Regions from separate parts of the Bacillus sp. LH1 genome, predicted to be linked through region 1. Evidence: riboswitches for the same ligand, from Rfam matches in the RefSeq annotation. Region 1 holds a riboswitch; the other holds the start of a gene.
The links. A riboswitch is a leader RNA that binds a small molecule or an ion and turns the genes downstream of it on or off. The one in region 1 is predicted to bind S-adenosylmethionine.

Region 2: another riboswitch for S-adenosylmethionine. It lies ahead of ACX9TM_RS07615 (Na+/H+ antiporter NhaC family protein); the one in region 1 lies ahead of ACX9TM_RS25285 (methionine ABC transporter ATP-binding protein).

What each region holds. Positions count from the first base shown of each region.
Region 1 covers NZ_CM175007.1:4,865,039-4,869,609, forward strand. The annotation lists gene metQ (methionine ABC transporter substrate-binding lipoprotein MetQ) at 1-416, opposite strand, end outside; gene metQ (methionine ABC transporter substrate-binding lipoprotein MetQ) at 488-1,300, opposite strand; gene ACX9TM_RS25280 (methionine ABC transporter permease) at 1,324-1,989, opposite strand; gene ACX9TM_RS25285 (methionine ABC transporter ATP-binding protein) at 1,982-3,007, opposite strand; SAM riboswitch class I at 3,186-3,293, opposite strand; gene ACX9TM_RS25290 (hypothetical protein) at 3,419-3,763, opposite strand; gene ACX9TM_RS25295 (thioredoxin family protein) at 3,916-4,224, opposite strand; gene ACX9TM_RS25300 (toprim domain-containing protein) at 4,228-4,571, opposite strand, start outside.
Region 2 covers NZ_CM175007.1:1,441,293-1,445,863, forward strand. The annotation lists gene gltP (glutamate/aspartate:proton symporter GltP) at 201-1,475, shown strand; gene ACX9TM_RS07610 (ribonuclease FAU-1 family protein) at 1,544-2,062, shown strand; SAM riboswitch class I at 2,183-2,288, shown strand; gene ACX9TM_RS07615 (Na+/H+ antiporter NhaC family protein) at 2,383-3,699, shown strand; gene ACX9TM_RS07620 (lmo0954 family membrane protein) at 3,881-4,237, shown strand; gene ACX9TM_RS07625 (PspA/IM30 family protein) at 4,285-4,571, shown strand, end outside.

The DNA.
Region 1 (4,571 bases):
ATACGGCCTCGCTCCGCTACGTTATTACTCATAATCACTGTTCCGCCATCTGGTAAGTCTTTTAAGCTTTTATATTTCTTAGAATAAATGCCCATAGGTTCTAAATGGATTTTTCCTGCGTTTACAATTTTATATCCCTTTTCTTGAATTTCTTTATCTAAGTAAGGAATGTGCTGGAAGTAGTTCGCATCAATTTCTTTATCCGCTAAAGCCTTATTCGGCAACACATAATCTTGGAATTTTTTAATTTCTAATTTAATACCCTTTTTCTCTAATATCGGCTGTGCCTTTTCTAAAATAACAGCGTGTGGCACGTTAGAAGCTCCCACAACAAGCTTATTCTCCTCTTTTCCTCCGCAAGCAGCTAATGTAAATACAGACAACGCTGTAACAACTGACAGTAGAACCTTTTTCATATGATTTCCCCTTCTCCCCAATGGTTATGTAGTTATAAAAAGAGCCGGCATACACCAGCCCTTTTCAGCAATTATTCTTTTACAGGAACAACTGCCCCTTTATATTCTTTATTAATGAAGTTTTCAATTTCTTTAGAATGCAATACTTCTACAAGAGCTTTAATCTCTTTCTTATCTTTATCACCTTTACGAACAGCTACTATGTTTGCGTATGGTGAATCATTTCCTTCAATTGCAATTGCATCTTTTTCCGGATTTAACTTTGCATCAATTGCATAGTTAGAGTTAATTAAAACAGCGTCGCCTTCTTTATTGTTATACACTTGTGGCAATAAACCAGGCTCGATATCCGTTTTGAATTTTAGATTTTTCGGATTATCTGCAATATCTTTTGGAGTTGCTTTAACTGGATCTATTCCGTCTTTAATTTTTAAAATACCTTCTTTTTGTAAAATTGCTAAACCACGTCCATGGTCAGCAACTGAATTACTCATAATAATTGTCGCTCCGTCCGGAAGCTCTTTTAAGCTCTTATACTTTTGAGAGTACACACCAATTGGTTCTAAATGAATTTTTCCTGCTACTTCAAAGTCATATTTTTTATCTTTAATTTCTTTTTCTAAATACGGAATGTGCTGGAAGTAGTTTGCATCTAAATCCTTATCCGCCAACGATTTATTTGGTAATACGTAGTCTTGGAATTTTTTAATTTCTAACTCAATTCCTTTTTTCTCAAGTAACGGTTTTGCCTTTTCTAAAATAACAGCGTGCGGTACGTTAGAAGCACCCACAACAAGTTTCTTTTCATCTTTATCTTTCCCGCCACAAGCAGCTAATCCAAAAATTGAAGTTGAAATAAGTGCCGTAAGTAACAATTTTTTCATTTGAAACATCCTCCCGTTTTTCATTATCGTTTATCTATTCGAGTCGTTAAACTATCACCAATCCACTGAATTAAAAATACAACTAGTAATACACAAATTGTCGCAACGATTGTTACATCGTTATTCCCTCTTTGGAATCCTTCTAAGTAAGCAAGTGTTCCAAGGCCACCAGCACCAACAACTCCTGCCATTGCTGTATAGCCTACTAAAGCAATTGTCGTAACCGTAATACCAGATACTAATGCTGGTAACGATTCTGGAATTAACACTTTCAAAATAATTGTGCTTGTTTTTGCTCCCATTGCTTTTGAAGCTTCAATTACACCTTTATCAATTTCGCGAAGTGCGATTTCAACCATTCTCGCGTAGAATGGTGCTGCTCCAATAATTAAAGCCGGCAAAGCTGCACTTGCTCCAAGAATTGTTCCAAGAATAATCTTTGTGAATGGGATTAATAAAATAATTAAAATGATGAATGGTATAGAACGGAATATATTTACGAATGCTCCAATCACCGTATTAATTGATTTGTTTTCCCATAAATTATCTTTTGCTGTCATGAAGAGTAACAATCCTAAAATGAGTCCTAAAACAAATGTCGCAAGAGCTGCGATTGCCGTCATATATAACGTTTCACCAGTTGCTTCTAACATTTGATTCCAATCAACATTTGCAAGTAACTTATCCATGTGCAATCACCTCCAGCTCTACTTGATCTTGATGAATTCCTTCTATTGCTTGCTGGATCGCTGTTTCCTCACCATTTAAATGAACGACTAAACTACCGTAAGAACCGTTATTCGTTTGTGCGATATTTCCTTGCAAAATGCTAACTTCTATGTCACTGCGTTGCATCAATCGTTGAAGCACTGGTCTTTCTACAGCCTCACCGATAAACTGCAAACGAATTACTTTTCCATCTGGATATTTTTCAATTAAACTTTCAATCGTTTCATTTGTATCTTCAGAATCCGTTAACTGCTTTACAAATCGTTTCGTAATATCTTGCTTCGGATTACGGAATACATCAAGTACTGGGCCTGTTTCTACAATCTTTCCTTTCTCCATTACCGCAACACGATTACAAATCTTTCGAATTACGTGCATCTCATGTGTAATGAGTACAATTGTTAAACCAAGGCGCTTATTAATGTCTAATAGTAAATCCAAAATTTGATCTGTCGTTTCCGGATCAAGAGCTGACGTTGCTTCGTCACATAAAAGCACTTGTGGATTATTAGCTAATGCTCTTGCAATCCCGACGCGTTGCTTTTGTCCCCCGCTCAGCTGAGATGGGTACGCGTCTCCTCTTCCTTCTAATCCAACAAGATGAATTAATTCATCAACACGTTTTCTTCTCTTCGCTTTATCAACACCTGCAATTTCAAGTGGAAACTCTATATTTTCACGTACTGTTCGTGACCAAAGTAAGTTGAAGTGCTGAAAAATCATTCCAATTTCTTGTCTTGCCTTACGAAGTTCGCTTCCTGTAATTGCTGAAATGACACGATTTGCAATTGTAATTTGGCCAGAAGTTGGTTTCTCCAACTGATTGAACAATCTAATTAAAGAACTTTTTCCAGCGCCACTATATCCGATAACACCAAATATTTCACCTTTATCTATTTTTAAATTGGCGTTATCTACAGCAGTGACATCACCGCTTTTCGCCTTATATATTTTCCTTACATTCTCTAATAGAATCATGATGTTCACCCCTTTTTTGTTTAGGTCGACTCCGCAATTTTTTATTTTTAATGCGTGTAGTCCACTATTATCATTACTTTTATTATTTGAATGTCCTCCACATTCAAACAATAAAAAAACCTTTCTGCTTTAGAGAAGCAGAAAGGTTTTTATGCGTATATAACAACATTATCCCTCTCTCTCATCTCTCAAAGCATTTGCTTTGCAGGAATTGGCACCATTTCAACATAAGTTGACGGTTGCCGGGCTTCACAGGGCACAGTCCCTCCACCTCTCTTGATAAGAGAAATCAGATTCAATTTTCGTCTGATTTGAAATTTATGAAATTGTCTATATTTTATGACTTGAATTGTATCAATATACACTCACCATGTCAACAGAAATTTTCGCAAAAAATGAAACTTCAGAATTTTAAGCACCTACTGACATCGGTTTACATATATGAAACATCGATTCCACTAATAACATCGTTCGGTACGTTCCCGAATATTGTACACGTCCATCATTCATTAGCATTTGCAATCGTACATTTCCATTCACCAATTGTTCTATATCCTTTTCATCTAAGCAAATGATTTGTTCCGTTCCTCTTTCCTCATGTACCAACTCTATATAATCTCTTGAAATTTGTAACGAACAACTTTCATCTCCAAAGCGAAAATTAACAGTTTTTTCTTCTTGTCTTAAAAGCGGTTCTAAATGATATTGACCATTAGCGTAATTTACAAATGATTGAAGCAAAGAATATAATCTCACCCTAAATCACATCCTTCATATCACTTTCTATTACATACCATTCCCTCTCACTAAAGAGCAATCCTGTTATTTTCGCTCGACAAATACTGTATCCATCCTGCATCTCGACATATTTCCCAAGAAATATGTCGAGGCGGCAAAATTTTTGCCGCCTACTTTAATTCCGTATATAAATATTCAACCGAATGAAATGCGTATATCTTCTTCATCAGTGTCCCATTTTCAAAAACAAGTAAACAAGGTACACTTTCAATCCCATACTCTTTTGCTAAATGCGGAGCATAATTTAAATCTAACATCCCAATTTTCAAATCTTCAATTGTCATCTCAACCACTGTTAACATCTTTTTTGCTAATTGGCATGTTCCACACATTGGAGTATATACATATAATACTGTTTTTTCTTCGTTCTCTATTAGGGCTGTAGCTTCGGCTCCTGTCCAATCAATCACTTCTATCATTCCTTACCGTAAATATTCTGTATAAACGTCAATGTCGGCTCCCCATAATACATTTGCTAAGTGTGTAGATGGCGCAGTTGCCACTTCTCGGTACGAGCGATCAATATAGATATGCTCGGCTTGCGGGAATTCTTTTCGAAATTGTTTCCTTAACTTTTCTCCAGCATCATCAGCATCCACTAGCACATACACTTCCTTATCAAAAAACTGATCAACGAGCTCATCCATTTTCGACAAACCAATTGTACCATTTGTACAAACAATTTCCACCGGTTCACGAATAATAGATTCAATCTTTCTTCTATCTGATGTACCTTCTACAATAATGACTTTTTCTACATAAATCA
Region 2 (4,571 bases), 1.9 Mb from region 1:
TGGGTCTACTTTTTGTCAAGAAAATTATTTGCGTTCGGGCAAAGTTATTTTGTTGTCAGATTTAAATTTTTGATTTATGATTTTTAACAGGGACAAAATGTAGTGAATTGTCGAATAATATGTAATACTCTTAATTTCTTAGTTTTATAGAGATAGAATGAGAGATAGAGTGACACATCGAAGAGGGGGTTACAACAAATATGAAAAGAATAGGACTAGCATGGCAAATATTAATAGGACTTGCGCTTGGTATTGCGGTTGGGGCGATTTTCTTTGGCAATCCAGCAGTGGTGAGTTATTTACAACCAATTGGTGATATTTTCATCCGATTAATTAAAATGATCGTTGTGCCAATTGTTGTAGCAAGTATTGTTGTTGGGGTTGCTGGTGTTGGCGATGTTAAAAAATTAGGTCGACTAGGCGGAAAAACAATTATTTACTTTGAAATCATTACAACAATTGCAATTATTGTCGGTCTATTAATAGCGAATATTTTCCAACCAGGAAAAGGCGTAAATATGGAGCAGTTAACAAAGACAGATATTTCGAAATATACACATACGACAGAGCAAGTACAAAGTCATTCATTTGCAGATACATTTGTAAATATTGTTCCAACGAACATTATGAAGTCGTTAGCTGACGGAGATATGCTAGCTATTATCTTCTTCTCTGTACTATTTGGTTTAGGTGTAGCAGCAATTGGTGAAAGAGGAAGACCAGTTCTTCAATTTTTCCAAGGTGTGGCTGACGCAATGTTTTACGTAACAAACCAAGTTATGAAATTTGCACCATTTGGTGTATTTGCACTAATTGGTGTTACAGTTTCTACATTTGGTCTTGCTTCATTAATTCCATTAGGGAAATTACTAATTGTCGTATATGGAGCAATGATCTTCTTCGTCGTAGTTGTCTTAGGACTTACAGCGAAAATATTTGGAATTAACATTTTCCAATTCTTTAAGATTTTAAAAGACGAGCTGATCTTAGCGTATTCTACAGCAAGCTCAGAAACAGTTTTACCAAAAATCATGGAGAAAATGGAGAAATTCGGTTGTCCGAAAGCAATTACATCTTTCGTTATTCCGACTGGTTATTCATTTAACTTAGATGGATCAACTTTATATCAAGCAATTGCGGCTATTTTCTTGGCGCAAATGTACGGTATTGATTTATCTATTACACAACAAATTACATTATTACTTGTATTAATGGTTACATCAAAAGGTATCGCAGGTGTACCGGGCGTATCATTCGTTGTATTATTAGCGACACTTGGTACAGTAGGTATTCCACCTGAAGGCTTAGCGTTCATTGCTGGTATTGACCGTATTTTAGATATGGCTCGTACAGCAGTTAACGTTGTAGGAAACTCTTTAGCAGCTGTAGTTATGTCTAAGTGGGAAGGTCAATATGACGCTGAAAAAGGACAAGCTTATTTAAAAGAGATTTCTGAAAAGGGTCAAGCGGCTTAATTATAATATGAACAAGCTCTCACATAATATGTGGGAGCTTTTCTGTATATAGAAGAGGAGCAGACATAATGAAACGAAAATATGGTGACGGTTCTTCGTGGAAGAGACTAATAGAAAAGAGTTATACGGTTAAGCAAGTGGAAGAGGGAATGCTCGGAATACTGGATATAAAAAAGGTGAGAGAGCCTAGTTGTAAAGAATATGATGGTGAAGAACTTTGTATTGCAGCAGATCAGTATACGTGGATTCAATATTTCATAGACGGGAAAAACTTTGCGATTACCGCTATGTTAGATGATCAGAAAAAATTAGTGCAATATTATATCGATGTGGCGAAAGAATATAAAATAGACGATCGTGGTTTACCGTATTTTGATGATTTATATTTAGATGTAGTATTATTATCTAGCGGTAAGGTGTATGTATTAGATGAAGAGGAGCTAGAGGATGCTTATAAAAGTGGTGATGTCACGAAGGAAGAGTATGAGCTAGCATGGCACACTACGAAATGGATATTAGCAACAATAAAAAATAGTGAATTTTATTGGATTTCAATATTGGAAGAAGAAATCGAAAAGTTAAAATGATTGTTGTATTCAAATTTTTGTATAATTACCAAAAAAATCTATACAAAAAATAATTGACTTTTGTTTTGTAAGCGAGTAAAGTTAGGGAAGAAATTATTATTAAAAAATAAATATGAAACCTTCTTATAAAGAGAGGCGGAGGGACTGGCCCTACGATGCCTCGGCAGCGGACTCGATTTCAGAGTGCTGTGCCAAATCCAGCAAGCGTGTGCTTGAAAGATGAGAAGAGTGTTTCTTATAGATGTATAAGACCTCTTCTCATCGGAAGAGGTCTTTTGTTATTCATTAGAAAAAGGTTGAAACTAGGGAGAGATGGTACTTTGAAAGAAACGAGAGGAAATGGTTTAGCTTTATTACCACTTGGAATATTTTTGGCGCTATTTATTGGTTCTGGAATTATTACAGGTGATTTCTATAAATTGCCGATACTTGTAGCGATTTCAATTGCTGTAGGAGTCGCTTTAGTGATGAATCGTAAAGAAAGTTTTAATGTGAAAGTAGAGCGGTTCGCTAAAGGTGCAGGAAATCCGGATATTATGATTATGGTATTAATTTTTGTGCTTGCAGGTGCGTTTTCTGAAACTGCTAAAGGAATGGGCGGAGTAGACTCAACTGTTAATTTAGCGTTAACTATTTTACCGCCAGGATTTATCGTAGCTGGAATCTTTGTTATTGGTGCATTTATTTCATTAGCGATGGGAACTTCAATGGGAACAATTGCAGCATTAGCGCCGATTGCTGTAGGTATTAGTGGTCAAACTGATATCTCAATTGCGCTTGCAATGGCTACTGTTGTTGGCGGAGCGATGTTTGGTGATAATTTATCATTTATTTCAGATACAACAATCGCAGCTGTTCGTTCACAAGGAACAGAAATGAAAGATAAGTTTAAAACGAACTTTTTAATTGTGTTACCAGCGGCTATTATTACAATTGTACTATTAGTAATAGTTACTTCAGGAAGTGACACGCAGATTAAAGCACATAGCTTTGATTGGATAAAGATTTTACCGTACGCAGGAGTACTTATTACAGCGCTACTTGGCTGGAATGTACTTATTGTATTAACTGGTGGAACTGTACTATCTGGTGTTATCGGCCTTATAGATGGAAGTTACACGTTAGAAAGTTTCTTTAAAAGTGTAACGACTGGAATGGGCGGTATGATGGAGTTAGTATTACTTGCTATATTAATTGGCGGTATGGTTGAATTAATCCAATATAATGGTGGTATTCAATATTTAATGAATGTATTAACACGTAATATTCGTTCGAAAAAAGGAGCGGAATTTGGTATTGCTGGTTTAGTGAGTATGACGAATATGTGTACAGCGAATAATACGATTTCAATTATCTTTACAGGCCCGCTTGCAAAAAATATTGCAGATCAATATGAAATAGATCCTCGTAAATCAGCGAGTGTATTAGATCTTTTCTCATGTTGTGTGCAAGGATTAATTCCGTACGGTGCCCAAATGTTAACGGCAGCAGGATTTGCAGCGTTATCTCCGGTTGAATTGTTGCCATATGCATTTTATCCAATCTTAGTTGGAGTATGTGGGATTGTTTCTATTTTAATTGGGTTTCCAAGGTTTTCGAAAGTAGCTGAGAAAAAAGAGTATCATAAAACAGCTTAATTTAATATGAATGTTAGTAATTAAAAAACGTGCAGAGAATAGACTCTGCACGTTTTTTTGCGTAAAGGGCTGAATATGACTCGGTCTTAAGTCTGAGTTAAAAACGGTTCTTAAGCTCGTTATGGAAAGATGAAAAAATAGTTAAGATAAGAGTATCAAATCGAAGGGAGGCAAGCACAAGATGAAACAATTTCTAGCGTTTATCGCAGCCGGTATTTTGGCTTTAATTGCTCTTGGTAGTCTTGCTGGTATTGTAGGATTCGCAATCGGAGCAGGAGTTGTATATTGGAGCTATAAATCATTTGTGCGAGCTAAATCATTTTTTGGAAAGTTAGCTTGGGGTATTGTTGGTTTAATCGGTTTATCCATTGCACTTTCTCATTCGCCAGCATTAATCGGTATCGCTGCTTTAGTGGTTTTATACTACGGATACCGTGAGTGGAAAAAAGAAAAAGATGTAGTTGTTGAATCTGCTCCAGAAAGTTCTAAACCATATAGTAACTTTGAAGATGAGTGGAACAAATTAATGAAAAACTAAAACAATAAATCAAATTATAAATAAAGTAGAAGAGAGGAAGATTTATAATGAAACAATCTTTATTCGGACGTGTACGCGATGCAATTTTAGCTGATTTTCATAACGTGTTAGATGAGAAGGAAAGAAAAAATCCAATTGCGATGTTAAACCAATATTTACGTGATAGTGAGCGTGAAATAACAAAAATTGAGAAGTTAATTGAGCGTCATAAAACATTAAAATCTAATTTTGCTCGTGAGCTTGAGCAAGCACGTTATTTCGTTAATAAAAGATCAAAGCAAGCTATCATTGCTCAAGAAGCAGACGAATTACAATTGCACGAACGTGCGTTAGA